DNA from 2 places in the Marinococcus sp. LNHM4E3-1 genome. Region 1 is predicted to be linked to the other one. Evidence: a T-box and tRNA genes for the amino acid it is inferred to sense, from the RefSeq annotation. Region 1 holds a T-box; the other holds one or more tRNA genes.
The links. The T-box of region 1 lies ahead of pheS (phenylalanine--tRNA ligase subunit alpha). A T-box ahead of a tRNA ligase gene usually reads a tRNA of that ligase, here a tRNA-Phe.

Region 1 (7,271 bases):
TCCGCTTACTACCGCAGCAAGCATAATACGTTCTTCCGGCTGTACAGCAGCATTCTCTTCTTCGGAAAGAAACACCGAGCCCATTTCAAACAAAGCGATATCTTTCGTCTGGCGGTTGCGGTTATAGCTGACTCCTTCAAGAAGCTGAGGAATCAGGCTCTGCCGCAGTACTCTGCGGTCTTCGCTCATTGGCATGGTTACTTCCATCGTATACTTTTCCGGGTACAGCGTGAAACGGGAAGCTGAGCTGGCAGTCGTCAGGGAATAGGTGACAGCTTCACTCAGCCCGGCACTTTCCAAAAAACGGCGTACTGTCCGCTTTCTTTTCTGTTCGGCAGTCAGGCTTCCGGCCGTTGTAGCACCTTTAGGAAGTGTACTCGGAATGTCCTGATAGCCGTGCATCCGAGCGATTTCTTCAGCCACATCCTCTTCAATGCGGATATCCGGGCGGCGGCTTGGGATATATACTTCGATACTGCTCGTTTCCTTGTCGGCGGTCTGAAAGCCGAGACGTTCGAGAATACGGACCATTTCTGAACCGCTGAGCTCCATTCCAAGCAGCTGATTGATACGGCGATCACTCACCCGTACCCAGCGGCCGCCCGGCTCCCGGTGGTCCTCCTGCTCGATGCCCTGAAGCACAGTGGCGCCCGCATATTCAGCGAATAAATGCGCCGCCCGGTCTGCTGCCTGCTCCACTCTCTCCGTGTCGAGCCCCCGCTCATAACGGACACTTGCATCGCTTCGTATCCGCGTATCTTTAGACGCCTGGCGGATCAGGGACGGATGAAACAGGGCCGCTTCAAGCAGAATATTTGTTGTCTGGTCGCTCACCTCAGAGTGCTCTCCACCCATCACTCCTGCAAGGGCTGTCGGCTTTGTACCATTGGTTACGACCAGATGCTCCGTCGAAAGATGATGCTTATTACCGTCGAGCGTCTGTATTTCTTCGTCTTCGAATGCTCTTCGCACGAGCACTTCGTCGGAGCCGAAGGCGTCAAAATCAAACGCGTGCAGCGGCTGCCCGTATTCAAGCAGCACATAGTTGGTAATGTCCACGATGTTGCTGATCGGCCGGATGCCGGCAGCCATCAAGCGGTTCTGCATCCAGTACGGAGAAGGATTCACCTGAATGTTTTCCGCGACTCTCGCTCCGTAATAAGGAGTGTCTTCGCCGTTTTCGATTTTCACATTAACCGCTGCTGATGCAGGCTTTTCGCTTTCTTTTACCGAAGTCACAGGGAGCCGGACGGTCCGGTCCAGCTGAGCTGCCACTTCGTAGGCGACCCCGAGGATATTCAGGCAGTCGGCACGGTTTGGCGTAATATCCAGATCCATCACTGTATCGTCCCAGCCAAGAGCTTTTACCGCATCCGATCCCGTCTCCGGATCCTCGTCAAAAACGAAAATGCCTTCAGCCACATGCTTAGGCACCAGCTTGGCTTCCACGCCGAGCTCCTGGAGAGAACAAATCATGCCGTTGGACTGCTGGCCGCGGATTTCCGCTGCTTTAATTTCCATCCCCCCAGGCAGAACGGTGCCCGGCTTTGCCACTACGACCTTCTGTCCGGCTGCCACGTTGTCAGCACCGCAGATGATCTGTACTGTCTCTGCTCCCTGATGCACCTGGCAAATGTTTAAGTTATCCGCATCCGGATGCTTTTCGGCTTCGGTAACATACCCGACCACGCATCCCTCAATCGGTTCGGCACGCCGGTACAGAGCGTCCACCTCTACACCTCCTGTAGTCAGGCGATCGGCAATTTCTTCGGGGGTAATATCTTCAATATCCACATAATCTTTCAGCCATTTATATGAGATCAACATATCTGCATTCTCCTTCTATACTCGAGTGAATTGTTTTAAAAAGCGCATATCGTTCGTGTAAAAATGCCGGATATCATCAATGCCGTATTTCAGTAGGGAGAAGCGCTCTACTCCCATGCCAAAGGCAAAGCCGCTGTATACGTCCGGGTCAAAACCGCTCATTTCCAGCACGCGCGGATGCACCATCCCGCACCCGAGAACTTCAATCCACCCAGTATGCTTGCAGATGCGGCAGCCTTCCCCGGCGCAGATACCGCATGAAACATCGAGTTCTGCAGACGGCTCGGTAAAAGGGAAGTAGCTCGGGCGGAGACGAATTTCTCTTTCCTCTCCGAAATATTTTTTCACAAATGTTTCGAGCACCCCTTTTAAATCACTCATACGGATATTTTCGTCAACCATCAGCCCTTCGATCTGCATGAACTGGTGGGAGTGGGTAGCATCGTCATCGTCCCGGCGGTAGACCTTGCCCGGGCAGATGATTTTCACCGGCCCTTCGCCGTGGTGGCGTTCCATCGAGCGGGCCTGTACCGGCGACGTTTGTGTACGCAGCAGCAGATCACTGCTGACATAAAAAGAGTCCTGCATGTCACGGGCCGGATGATCTTTTGGCAGATTCATCGCTTCAAAGTTATAATAATCGGTTTCGACTTCCGGTCCTTCAGTCACTTCAAACCCCATACCGATAAAGATATCTTCAATTTCTTCCACAACGCTTGTCAGCGGGTGCTTCGCCCCTCGTTGGACCTTACGTCCCGGCAGTGTTACATCGAGCGTTTCTTTTTCAAGCTTTTCCTTTAATGCTTCGTCGGCAAGCGTTTTTGTTTTTTTCTCCAGACGCTCCTGAATAGCTTCCCGTACTTCGTTTCCTTTCTGGCCGACCACAGGACGCTCTTCCTTGGACAGCTGCCCCATCCCCCGGAGCACTTCCGTAATCGGACCCTTCTTCCCTAAGTATTTTACTCTCACCTGCTCTAATTCCTTTGTATCGCCAGCTTCTTCAATCTGCTGCAGCGCTTCCTGCTGCAGCTCCTCCAAGCGTTCTATCATATTCTGATTCCCTCCATTTTTATGCCAAATAAAAAGAGCCCTCTCCCTGAAAGGGACGAAGGCTCGCGGTACCACCCTTGTTAGCTGCAGTGCACAGCTCACTCTCCTGTAACGACAGGTTCCGGCACGCTTTTCTTCCACAGGGAATACTCCAGCGGCTGCTCCGAAGCGAATTCACAAATCCTTACTGCAAGGTATTTTCAGTCAGCGATACCTTTTCCCTGTTCAGCAGGAAGCGATGCTACTACTCTTCATCTGCGCATTTGTGTTTATATGTTTCAATATGAATTATTATAGAAAAAGCCTGGCCCGATTGCAACCATCACCAATCTGTCTGCTTCAAGTGATACAGCAGAATGCCGGCAGAAACTGCCGCATTTAACGATTCTGCCTGGCCCGGAATCGGAATGTACAGGTTCTGGTCGGTCCGCTCGAGCCATTTCTTTTGTACGCCGGCTCCTTCGTTGCCAATGATTAACGCAAAGTAAGGCTGCGGCTCAAGTGCCGAATACGACGTACCTTCATCAAGCGAAGTGCCAAAGCACGGAATGTCCGTTTCCTGCAGCCATTCCAGCCATTCACCCAGGTCCTCCTGCAGTACCGGGACATGAAACAGTGAGCCCTGGGTCGCCCGGACCACCTTTTCATTGTACGCATCCACCGTACCTGTGCCGAGAACGACTACCCCTTTTCCAAGCGCGTCAACCGTCCGGATAATTGTTCCCAGGTTACCTGGGTCCTGAATGCTGTCCACCAGCACGAAAAATGAATATCCACCGCTTCTTACATTAGAAAATTCAGGAATTCTGCATACAGCTACAATATTTTTCGGGGTTTCCGTCAAGCTTATTTCTTTCATTACGCTTTCTGTTACCTCTGTGGCCGGTGTTGGAATTTCATTAAAAACCTGCGGCCACTCTTTATGCTCTTCAATGAAAATTTCTTCAATCCAGGCCTCCGACCGGACGGCTTCTGTCAGCGCGTGGTCTCCCTCAATTAAAAAAAGCCCTGACCTTTCACGTTCCTTACGTTTATGAAGTTTTTTTATCTCTTTTACTTTCGGGTTTTTTGCCGATTCTATCCGCTTCACTTCGCTGTCTCCCCCAGTATTTTCTCTCATCGTAGCACACTTTGCCCCGCCGCAGAAAGAAAATAAACAGCCCTCCCGTCCCTCATGGACAGAAAGGCTGGTATTTTATGCTTCGTACGTTAACGAATCTACTGTGTCGCGGTCCAGACGCTTAGCAATTTCTACGATTAACTGCACGGCATGCTCAAAGTCATCCCGGTGCAGAATAGCCGCATGCGTATGGATATAGCGGGTCGGAATCGTAATGGCCATCGCCGGTACTCCTTCGCCGGACAGATGAATAGACCCTGCATCTGTGCCGCCGTTTGCCATCATGTCGAACTGAAAAGGAATTTCTTTCTCTTCAGCCACACCGACAACGAAATCACGCAGCCCTTTGTGTGCGATGACGGAGGCGTCCATCATAAGAAGCTGCGGGCCTTTGCCGATTTTCGCTCTGGCATCGTTACTTGTGACACCCGGCGTATCCCCGGCAATCCCTACATCGACAGCAAAGCCGATATCCGGCTGAATAAGGTTGGTTGCTGTTTTCGCTCCGCGCAGGCCGACTTCCTCCTGTACAGCACCGACGCCGTAAATTTCATTCGGATGGGATTCATTTTCGAGACGCTTCAGCACCTCAATCGCGATAGCACAGCCAATACGGTTGTCCCAGGCTTTTGCCATCAGCAGTTTTTCATTATTCATCACTTCAAAATCACATACCGGCACGACCGAATCTCCCGGACGCACGCCGAATGATTCTGCTTCTTCCTTGCTTGAAGCACCGATATCGATGAACATATCTTTAATTTCCATTGCTTTCTTGCGCTGCTCCGCCGGAAGAATATGCGGCGGCTTTGAGCCGATCACCCCGGTAATATTTCCTTTTCTCGTCATTACATTCACCCGCTGGGCGAGCATCACCTGGCTCCACCATCCCCCGAGGGTCTGGAATTTCAAAAAGCCATTCTCATCGATTCCCGATATCATAAAACCAATTTCGTCCAGATGTCCGGTAATCATTAATTTCGGACCGCCGGCCTGTCCGGTTTTTTTAGCAATCAGGCTTCCCAGCCGATCGGTGCTCATTTCATCGGCGTAAGGAGAAATATACTGGGTCATTACTTTTCTCGGTTCCTGTTCGTTCCCCGGAACGCCGTTTGCGTCCGTGAGGTCCTTTAGCATCTGCAATGTCGGGTCTAATTCTGCCATTTCGTGCTGCCTCCTTTATGTACGGTTGTTTTACACACACATGCAAAGGGAAAATATTATTAATGCTGCGGGCTAATATTCTCATCCATACAAGCGGTGTGGTGCGGGTTCTTCCATATTCAGTATAAAGAACTTTGCCGCAGGGCTCAAACATAATCTATCATACCCTGGTGCCTGTGAAACTTTTTAGCAGACTGTGCGTATATATTAGAAATGAGAAGGCTTATGTACGCTTAATCCGATAGATGCAGAGGAGGGTGTAAAGATTGGGTATTCTTTTACGAGTGCTGCTGTTGATCGCTCTTATTATTATCATATACTCGTTTTGGAGATACTGGAATAATTCTAGGAGAAAGCTGGAAGCAGCTCACCATAAAAAACAATTCTATCTGCTTGATGACCAGCAAAACGTGCGGAAAAATTTACTGGCGACCCATAAAGGCGTCATGTTTGAAGGCGAAAAATACGTAGGTACAACCGAAAAATCGTTTGAAGTCGTTACGATTTCGCTGTGGGTGATTGAAAGTGAGCATTTGCGCGGCTTCCAGCGCGAGGATTTCACCTTTCTCGAGCGGGAAATTTTATCCCTCTATCCGGAAGCTGCTATCGAGTGGAACAGCCCGGTGAAGGAGTTCATGCAGCAGCTTGAAGCAAAACAGCCCGAGAAACAATAAAAAGCGGAACGCCTGATTTACCGGGCGCTCCGCTTTTTTGTTTGATTATAAGTTTGATTTCGCTTTTTCAGCAAGCTCTGCAAATGCTTTTTCGTCATTTACCGCAAGGTCTGCGAGCATTTTACGGTTCATTTGGATACCGCCCTGCTTCAGGCCATGCATCATGCGGCTGTAGGACAAGCCGTTTAAACGGGCTGCTGCGTTAATACGTGCAATCCACAGCTTACGGAATTCGCGTTTGCGCTGGCGACGGTCCCGGTAAGCATACTGCAGGGACTTCATTACCTGTTCCTGTGCTGTTTTAAACAGTCTATGCTTAGAACCTCTATAACCTTTCGCGAGTTTTAATACTCGTTTACGTCTGCGACGTGCCACATATCCGCCTTTTACTCTTGGCATCGTCAACCCCTCCTTAGCTTATCTTAATTATTTGGTCGTGCTTATTTTTTCGTTTTCGGCAGCAGTGTCTTGATACGCTTGTAGTCGGACTTGGAAACAAGCTCCGGCTTACGCAGGTTACGCTTTTGCTTTTGGGATTTATGCGAAAACATATGGCTCGTGAATGCGCGTGCGCGTTTTACACGGCCGCTTCCTGTTTTGCGAAAACGTTTTGCTGCTCCGCGGTGAGATTTCATTTTTGGCATAAGTGACATCCTCCTTTTTTAATATAACGGGCTGACCGCTGTCTACTCTTTACTGGATTCTTCTTTTTGCTCCCGTTCCTGCTCTGCTTTTGGAGCGAGCATGAGGAACATGCTGCGGCCATCCATTTTCGGCTTCGTTTCAATCGTACTCACGTCTTCACACTCTTTTGCAAACCGGTCAAGCACCTCTTTACCGATATCAGAGTGTGTGATCATACGACCGCGGAAGCGGATAGCTGCTTTTACTTTATCGCCTTTAGACAAAAACTTTCTTGCGTTACGCAGTTTTGTATTAAAGTCGTGTTCTTCAATGCTCGGGCTCAAACGAACTTCTTTCACGTTGATCGTTTTTTGCTTTTTCCGGGCTTCTTTATCTTTTTTCTGCTGTTCAAAACGATATTTACCGTAATCCATAATACGGCAGACAGGCGGTTTTGCGTTTGGAGCGACAAGAACAAGGTCAAGGTTTTCTTTCCCGGCCAGCTCTAAAGCTTCGTTTCTTGATTTTACTCCAAGCTGCTCTCCGTTAGAGTCGATGAGTCGAACTTCACGGGCACGGATGCCCTCGTTTACCTTTTGGTCCTTACGAATAATAAGCCACCTCCAGAAATTTAGTGCGCGGGGCTTCCACGCAAATACATACCATTGGCACAACGAAAAAACGTGCAGACACCCTCTAAAACAGAGAAGCGCCCACACGTATACAGAATATATGCTCTACACATTCAATATATTAGTAATAACCAGCCAACGTTTGTCGGTCAGGTGAGAAGCGGGCGCTTCTTCTTTAGG
Region 2 (7,271 bases), on a different contig from region 1:
TCCGGTGCTTGTATATATGGAACCGTACGCTTCATCCACAGCCGAGCTTGTAACAGAGCTTCTGGAGTATCAGCCGAAAAAGCTCAGTATGGATGTGCTTGAAGCAACGGCGATGCTTGCAGGCATTATTGTGGATACGAAAAGCTTCGCCATCCGAACCGGATCTAGAACGTTCGATGCAGCCTCATTTTTAAAAATGCACGGTGCCGACACGACTATGGTGCAGATGCTCTTAAAAGAAGATCTCGATCAATACGTGGAGCGGTCGCATCTTATCGAGCGGGCGGAGGTCTACCGTGACGGCATGGCTGTTGCCGCCGCTGCGGAAGATGAAATGTACGGCCAGATTTTAATCGCTCAGGCAGCAGATACCCTGCTTACGATGAACGATATCAAAGGTTCATTTGTGATATCTAAGCGTCAGGATGATAAAATTAGTATCAGCGCCCGTTCGCTTGGTGAAGTGAACGTGCAGTTAATAATGGAAGCTTTAGGCGGAGGCGGTCATTTAACGAATGCGGCAACGCAGCTGACCGATACTACGATTGAAGAAGCGGAAAAACGCCTGAAGCAGGCCATTGATGAATATTTGCAAGGGGGCACATCCGAATGAAAGTCATACTGAAACAAGACGTAAAAGGCCAGGGGAAAAAAGGTGAAGTTGCAGACGTATCCGAAGGGTACGCCAGAAACTATTTATTAAAGAAGGACCTTGCTGTAGAAGCGAGCAAAGGCAATCTGCGGGACCTGGAAGCTACGCAGAAAAAACAAAAAGAACGTGAGCAGGAAGAGCTTGAGCAGGCGAAGAAGTTTAAGGAGCAGCTCGAAACAACAGACGTAGAGCTTACTGCCAAAGCAGGAGAAGGCGGTCGTTTGTTCGGAGCGGTTTCTACAAAACAGATTGCGGAAAAGCTGAAAAGCATGAACATGAAAGTGGATAAACGTAAAATAGAAATTGACCAGCCAATTCGTTCACTTGGCTATACTAAAGTACCAATCAAGATTCATCCTGAAGTCACAGCTGTCGTAAACGTACACGTGACGGAAGAGTAACAGCTGCGTGGATGAATAAAGAGCCTGTTTCCCCGTCATAAACAGAGGGTAAGAACCAGGCTCTTTTTTTCAACACGTTCTATAGAGGTGAAAGCAATGAATGATATTTTCACAGAACGGGTCCCCCCGCAGAATATTGAAGCAGAACAGGCTGTTTTAGGTGCTGTCTTTTTAGAGGGCGAAGCACTCATTACTGCCACGGAGCATTTGATGCCGGAAGATTTCTATCGTCAGTCGCATCAGCGTATTTTTAATACGATGATTGAGCTGTCTGAACGGGGAGAGCCGGTTGATCTTATTACGGTCAGCACGGAACTGCAGGCAAAACAGGTGCTCGAAGAAATCGGCGGTCTTTCTTATCTTACCGATCTGGCAAATGCTGTACCGACAGCGGCCAACGTTGGTTATTACAGTCAGGGCGTATACAGTAAGTCCCTGCTGCGGCGGCTGATACGTGCGGCAACTAACATAGTGAATGAAGGCTACAGCGGAGAACATGATGTAGAGGAAGTACTTAACGAAGCTGAAAAGACTATAATGGAAGTATCGCAGGAGCGTCGTTCGTCTGCCTTCGTTTCCATCAAAGATGTACTCATTGAAACATATGACAATATTGAAATGCTGCAGAACCGGGAAAATGACGTAACCGGAATTGCGAGCGGCTTTGCCGAGCTCGATCATATGACTGCCGGATTTCAGCGCAGTGACCTGGTGATTGTGGCTGCGAGGCCTTCGATGGGGAAAACGGCCTTTGCCTTAAACATTGCCCAGAACATTGCAACAAAAACCGAGGAAAATGTGGCTATTTTCAGCCTGGAGATGGGTGCTGCCCAGCTTGTGCAGCGGATGCTCTGTGCAGAGGGAAACATTGATGCTAACCGTCTTCGTACCGGTGCGCTTCAGGAAGAGGACTGGGAAAAGCTGACGATGGCGATGGGGAGCTTATCTTCAGCCGGTATTTTTATTGATGATTCCCCGGGCATACGGGTAAACGATATACGTGCGAAATGCCTCCGTTTGAAGCAGGAACGGGGTATTGGAATGATTCTGATTGACTATCTGCAGCTGATCCAGGGAAGCAGCAGAGGCGGGGAAAGCCGCCAGCAGGAAGTTTCGGAAATCTCCCGAAATTTAAAAGCTCTTGCGCGTGAACTTGAGGTCCCTGTAATTGCGCTCTCCCAGCTTTCCCGCGGGGTGGAATCCAGGCAGGATAAACGCCCGATGATGTCTGATTTAAGGGAATCCGGAAGTATTGAGCAGGATGCAGATATTGTATCGTTTTTATACCGTGATGATTACTATGATCAGGAATCCGAAAACCAGAATATCATTGAAATTATTATTGCCAAACAGCGTAACGGGCCGGTTGGTACGGCCGAGCTCGCTTTTATTAAAGAATATAATAAATTCGTTAATTTGGACCGGCGACACGACGATAATCAGATCCCGCCCGGAGCTTAGACTCCGGGCTTTTTGTATAAGCGAACAAATTAAGCAAATAAAACTTTTAATGTTCGTGTTTTATTGACTTTGTGTGCCGTGGTTGATAGACTATCTAAGGGATTTTCTCCATAATAAAATAAGAATATGAAAACTTTAGATGAAGCCAAGTGAACGTTATTGGATAAGCAAGAAAAATATGCCTAAGGTGCCGGCAGGAGAGATTGTGGAGGTGGACGCTGTGTCGTCAATAGTAATTGTAGGAACTCAGTGGGGAGACGAAGGAAAAGGAAAAGTAACGGATTACTTATCAGAAAATGCGGAGGTTGTGGCCCGTTACCAGGGTGGAAATAACGCTGGTCATACGATTGTCTTCGGAGGAACTAAATACAAGCTTCATTTAATTCCGTCCGGAATTTTTTATGATAATAAAACATGTGTCATCGGAAACGGAATGGTTATTGATCCGAAAGCGCTCGTTGAAGAGCTGGAATATCTGCATGAGCGCGGCGTTGATACAAGCAACCTGCGTATCAGCAACCGTGCCCACGTTATTCTTCCTTACCATCTGCGTCTCGATGCCGTGGAAGAAGACAGCAAAGGCACAAATAAAATTGGAACGACCCGTAAAGGCATTGGCCCGGCTTATATGGATAAAGCTGCCCGCGTAGGCATCCGTATTGCTGACCTTCTGGATAAAGATGAATTCCGGGAAAAACTGTCGCGGAATTTGAAAGAAAAGAACCGTCTGCTCGAAAGAATGTATGACGCAGAAGGGTTTGAGCTTGAAGATATTCTGGATGAATACTATGAGTATGGCCAGTTCTTTGCGAAGTATGTCTGTGATACATCGGTAGAGTTGAATGAAGCGATCGATAAAGGCCGCCGGGTGCTGTTTGAAGGTGCGCAGGGCGTGATGCTTGATATCGACCAGGGCACGTATCCCTTTGTCACTTCCTCAAATCCTATCGCCGGCGGCGTAACTAACGGTTCGGGAGTAGGACCGTCCAAAATTCAGCACGTGGTGGGCGTTTCCAAAGCATACACGACCCGCGTTGGCGACGGCCCGTTTCCAACAGAGCTGTCTGACGAAACCGGGGACCAGATTCGTGAAGTCGGAAACGAATACGGGACCACTACCGGCCGGCCCCGCCGTGTCGGCTGGTTCGACAGCGTAGTCGTGCGTCATGCCCGCAGGGTGAGTGGGATCACCGATTTATCTTTAAATTCCATTGATGTTTTGACCGGTATTGAAACGCTCAAAATATGCAAGGCCTATAAGTACCGGGGAGAGATTATGGAAGAATTCCCTGCGAGCCTGAAGGTACTTGCAGAGTGCGAGCCGATTTATGAAGAGCTGCCGGGCTGGACAGAAGACATCACCGGTGCTTCGTCGCTCGGGGATCTTCCGGTAAATGCCCGTCATTACATTGAACGTATTTCCCAGCTGACCAACATTCCTATCAGCATTTTCTCAGTAGGCCCGGACCGGAATCAGACAAATATGGTCCGCGGTGTATGGGCTATCCAATAAAAACCACTAAGCATCTGCCATAGAGGCGGATGCTTTTTTCAACGAATCACTTTTTTCATGCAAAACTAGTTGAAATTGCATCTGTGACGTGATAATATTACTCATGTTGTCGTTATCCACAGCGACAATTTCTTCATATTAGGAGCCATTAGCTCAGTTGGTAGAGCATCTGACTTTTAATCAGAGGGTCGGAGGTTCGAATCCTCCATGGCTCACCATGAAAGGCCCGTTGGTCAAGTGGTTAAGACACCGCCCTTTCACGGCGGTAACACGGGTTCGAATCCCGTACGGGTCACCATTTTCTTATCAAGCAGAAAATGAACATCACTGAAACAAACGATAAGATTCGCAGTGTATTCCCCCTTACTCATTTTTGGAAAGAAGACACCAGAAGGTTGAGTTTGCCAGGGAGAGAGCAAAGGAACGTACAAAGCGTACGTGACTGCAGCGAACGAAAGCAGCAGACGATAAGATTCGCAGTGTATTCTTTTTAAAAAGGGCCTGTGGTGTAGTGGTTAACATGCCTGCCTGTCACGCAGGAGATCGCGGGTTCAAATCCCGTCAGGCCCGCCATTTTATTTTCTGATTTACTCATGGCCAGGCAGCTCAGTCGGTAGAGCAACAAGCGATACTTCTCCGAATGTTCTGCGAGTTGTCCGTCCCGAATTGCTTCATCGAATAAGCAAAGAATGAGGGTAAGGACAGTAGCCCTGGAAGCAAGAGCAGTATCTAAGCAAAATTATTTTTTTAGCATGGCTCGATAGCTCAGTCGGTAGAGCAGTGGACTGAAAATCCTCGTGTCGGCGGTTCGATTCCGTCTCGAGCCACCATTTTTATAAAATAACCAGCGCCTGGACATTGACGTCCAGGCGCTTTTTTCACAGGCTTTCGGCCTCGATAGGAACAGATAAAGAGCTGTGTTACAATGTGAAAGAGAATTGTAATCCTCTTAAATATTTTGCAATAAACATAAAGAGGCATACCTTTGCAGGATGTTACTACACATAGATGATTGAATTTATGCCTTTTCACATTTGAGGAATGGAGCGGTGGGAACATGGATGAGAAAATATTAGTAGTCGATGATGAACAGCCAATTGCTGATATATTAGAATTTAATCTTCAAAAAGAAGGGTTTCAGGTTGTTTGTGCATATGACGGCGACGAAGCTTTAGAAAAGGTGGATAATTTCGGTCCGGATCTGATTCTTCTTGACGTCATGCTTCCAAACAAGGACGGCATGGAAGTATGCAGAGAAGTCCGGAAGCGGTTTGATATGCCCATCATCATGTTAACTGCTAAAGACGGGGAAATCGATAAGGTGCTCGGTCTTGAACTTGGAGCAGATGACTATGTAACCAAACCGTTCAGCAACCGGGAGCTTCTGGCCAGAGTTAAAGCCAATCTTCGCAGGAAGCAGCCGGCAGCAGAAGAAGGCAGCACCGAGCCGCAGAATGCTATAAAAATCGGTGACCTTCTCGTAGACCCGGATGCTTATTTAGTAACAAAACGTGGGGAGCCGATAGACCTTACGCATCGGGAGTTTGAACTGGTTCTTTACCTTGGCCGCCATATCGGCCAGGTAATGACAAGAGAGCATCTTCTGCAGGCCGTGTGGGGCTATGATTACTTTGGGGACGTACGTACCGTGGACGTAACGGTGCGCCGTTTAAGAGAGAAAGTAGAAGACAATCCGAGCTTCCCTGAGTGGATTGTGACAAGACGTGGTGTTGGATACTACTTAAAACATCCAGAACAGGAGAAGTAATGTATGAAGATTATCGATTTTTTCAAATCGATTCATTTTAAACTCATTTTGATCTTCGTGCTGCTGATTTTTGTAGCGATGCAGTTCATTACCGTATTTTTCACGAGCGCTCTTGAAGACACGCTCGTGGAAAATTTTAATGATACGCTCGCCGAGCAGACCGATCTTCTGGAGTATAATGTGCAGGAAGAACTGACACAGAGTCGAGGAGAAGACGATAATACGGTTCAGGAGGATATCGACAGTTTATTAAGCCAATTTGCCAATTCAGGAGCAAATAATGATCCGGGACAGTCGAGTCCGGAAGCCAGGGTGATCGGCTCCAATCAGATTATTTTAGGCACGTCGAATATAAACGAGCAGGATATCGTCAATAACCAATCGAACGATGACCTTGTGCAGCGGGCGTTATTAGGGAATACGCTTGAAGAAGTGCGCTGGGACGCCGACAGCGGCCACAGGGTCAGCTTAATTGTGCGGCCGATCGAAGAAGACGGAGAAATTCTGGGTGTATTGTACGTGCGTTCCGACATGTCGAGCGTATACAGCCTGGTAAATGACATCAGCAGTATTTTAATTGCAGCGAGCATTATTGTGCTGATTTTAAACGCCATCCTTGGTATTTTGCTAGCCCGCACGATTACAAGACCTATCGCGGACATGCAGCGCCAGGCTAAAATTATGGGGGAAGGAGACTTTTCCCGCAGAGTCCGCGTGTACGGCAACGATGAAATCGGGCAGCTGGCCCATTCCTTTAACCAGCTGACGCTGAAACTAAAAGAGAGCCAGGCAAGCACCGAGGATGAAAGGAAGAAATTAAGCTCGGTTTTGACCCATATGACAGACGGGGTTATAGCCACTGATGAACTCGGGCGCATCATTTTGATGAACAAACGCGCTGAGCAGCTGTTAAACAAAAACAGCGACGAAATGGAAGGCACGTACATTACAGAAGCTCTGCATTTGTCTGAGACGCTGACATCGAGTGATCTGTATGATTATAATGAAGCGATTATGCTGGATTTCAGCAGCGAGGAACAGGATTTTCTGCTGCAGGCCAACTTTTCCATCGTGCGAAACGAAGACGGACCGGTTACTGGTCTGATTACCGTGCTTCATGATGTCACGGAGCAGGAAAAGATCGAAAGAGAGCGCCGGGAATTTGTATCAAATGTTTCTCACGAATTAAGAACTCCGCTGACTACGCTGAAGAGCTACATGGAAGCTCTCGAAGACGGAGCGATGCAGGATGAAAATCTGGGACCCCGCTTTTTACAGGTGACCCAGAACGAAACGGACCGAATGATCCGGCTCGTGAACGACCTGCTTCAGCTTTCGCGGATGGACAGTGACGAAATCAGCCTGGACTTTTTTACTGTGGACCTGTCTGAAATGATTAATCAGGTGATTGAACGCTTTGAAATGATTAACAAGGATAAAAATATTGCTTTCTATAAAGAAGTCCCTTCCTACCCG

Region 2: it has a tRNA-Phe gene. The T-box ahead of pheS (phenylalanine--tRNA ligase subunit alpha) is inferred to sense a tRNA for this amino acid. The anticodon was not compared.

Annotation. Positions count from the first base shown of each region.
Region 1 is NZ_JBQLID010000006.1:58,328-65,598, reverse strand. Features, by position in the region: gene pheT (phenylalanine--tRNA ligase subunit beta) at 1-1,827, opposite strand, end outside; gene pheS (phenylalanine--tRNA ligase subunit alpha) at 1,843-2,877, opposite strand; T-box leader at 2,926-3,144, opposite strand; gene ACTRXI_RS08095 (TrmH family RNA methyltransferase) at 3,200-3,967, opposite strand; gene ACTRXI_RS08090 (M42 family metallopeptidase) at 4,073-5,161, opposite strand; gene ACTRXI_RS08085 (sigma-w pathway protein ysdB) at 5,428-5,835, shown strand; gene rplT (50S ribosomal protein L20) at 5,881-6,234, opposite strand; gene rpmI (50S ribosomal protein L35) at 6,276-6,479, opposite strand; gene infC (translation initiation factor IF-3) at 6,522-7,133, opposite strand.
Region 2 is NZ_JBQLID010000003.1:129,250-136,520, forward strand. Features, by position in the region: gene ACTRXI_RS04320 (DHH family phosphoesterase) at 1-613, shown strand, start outside; gene rplI (50S ribosomal protein L9) at 610-1,053, shown strand; gene dnaB (replicative DNA helicase) at 1,150-2,514, shown strand; gene ACTRXI_RS04335 (adenylosuccinate synthase) at 2,735-4,027, shown strand; tRNA gene ACTRXI_RS04340 (tRNA-Lys) at 4,170-4,245, shown strand; tRNA gene ACTRXI_RS04345 (tRNA-Glu) at 4,251-4,325, shown strand; tRNA gene ACTRXI_RS04350 (tRNA-Asp) at 4,525-4,600, shown strand; tRNA gene ACTRXI_RS04355 (tRNA-Phe) at 4,782-4,857, shown strand; gene yycF (response regulator YycF) at 5,085-5,795, shown strand; gene walK (cell wall metabolism sensor histidine kinase WalK) at 5,799-7,271, shown strand, end outside.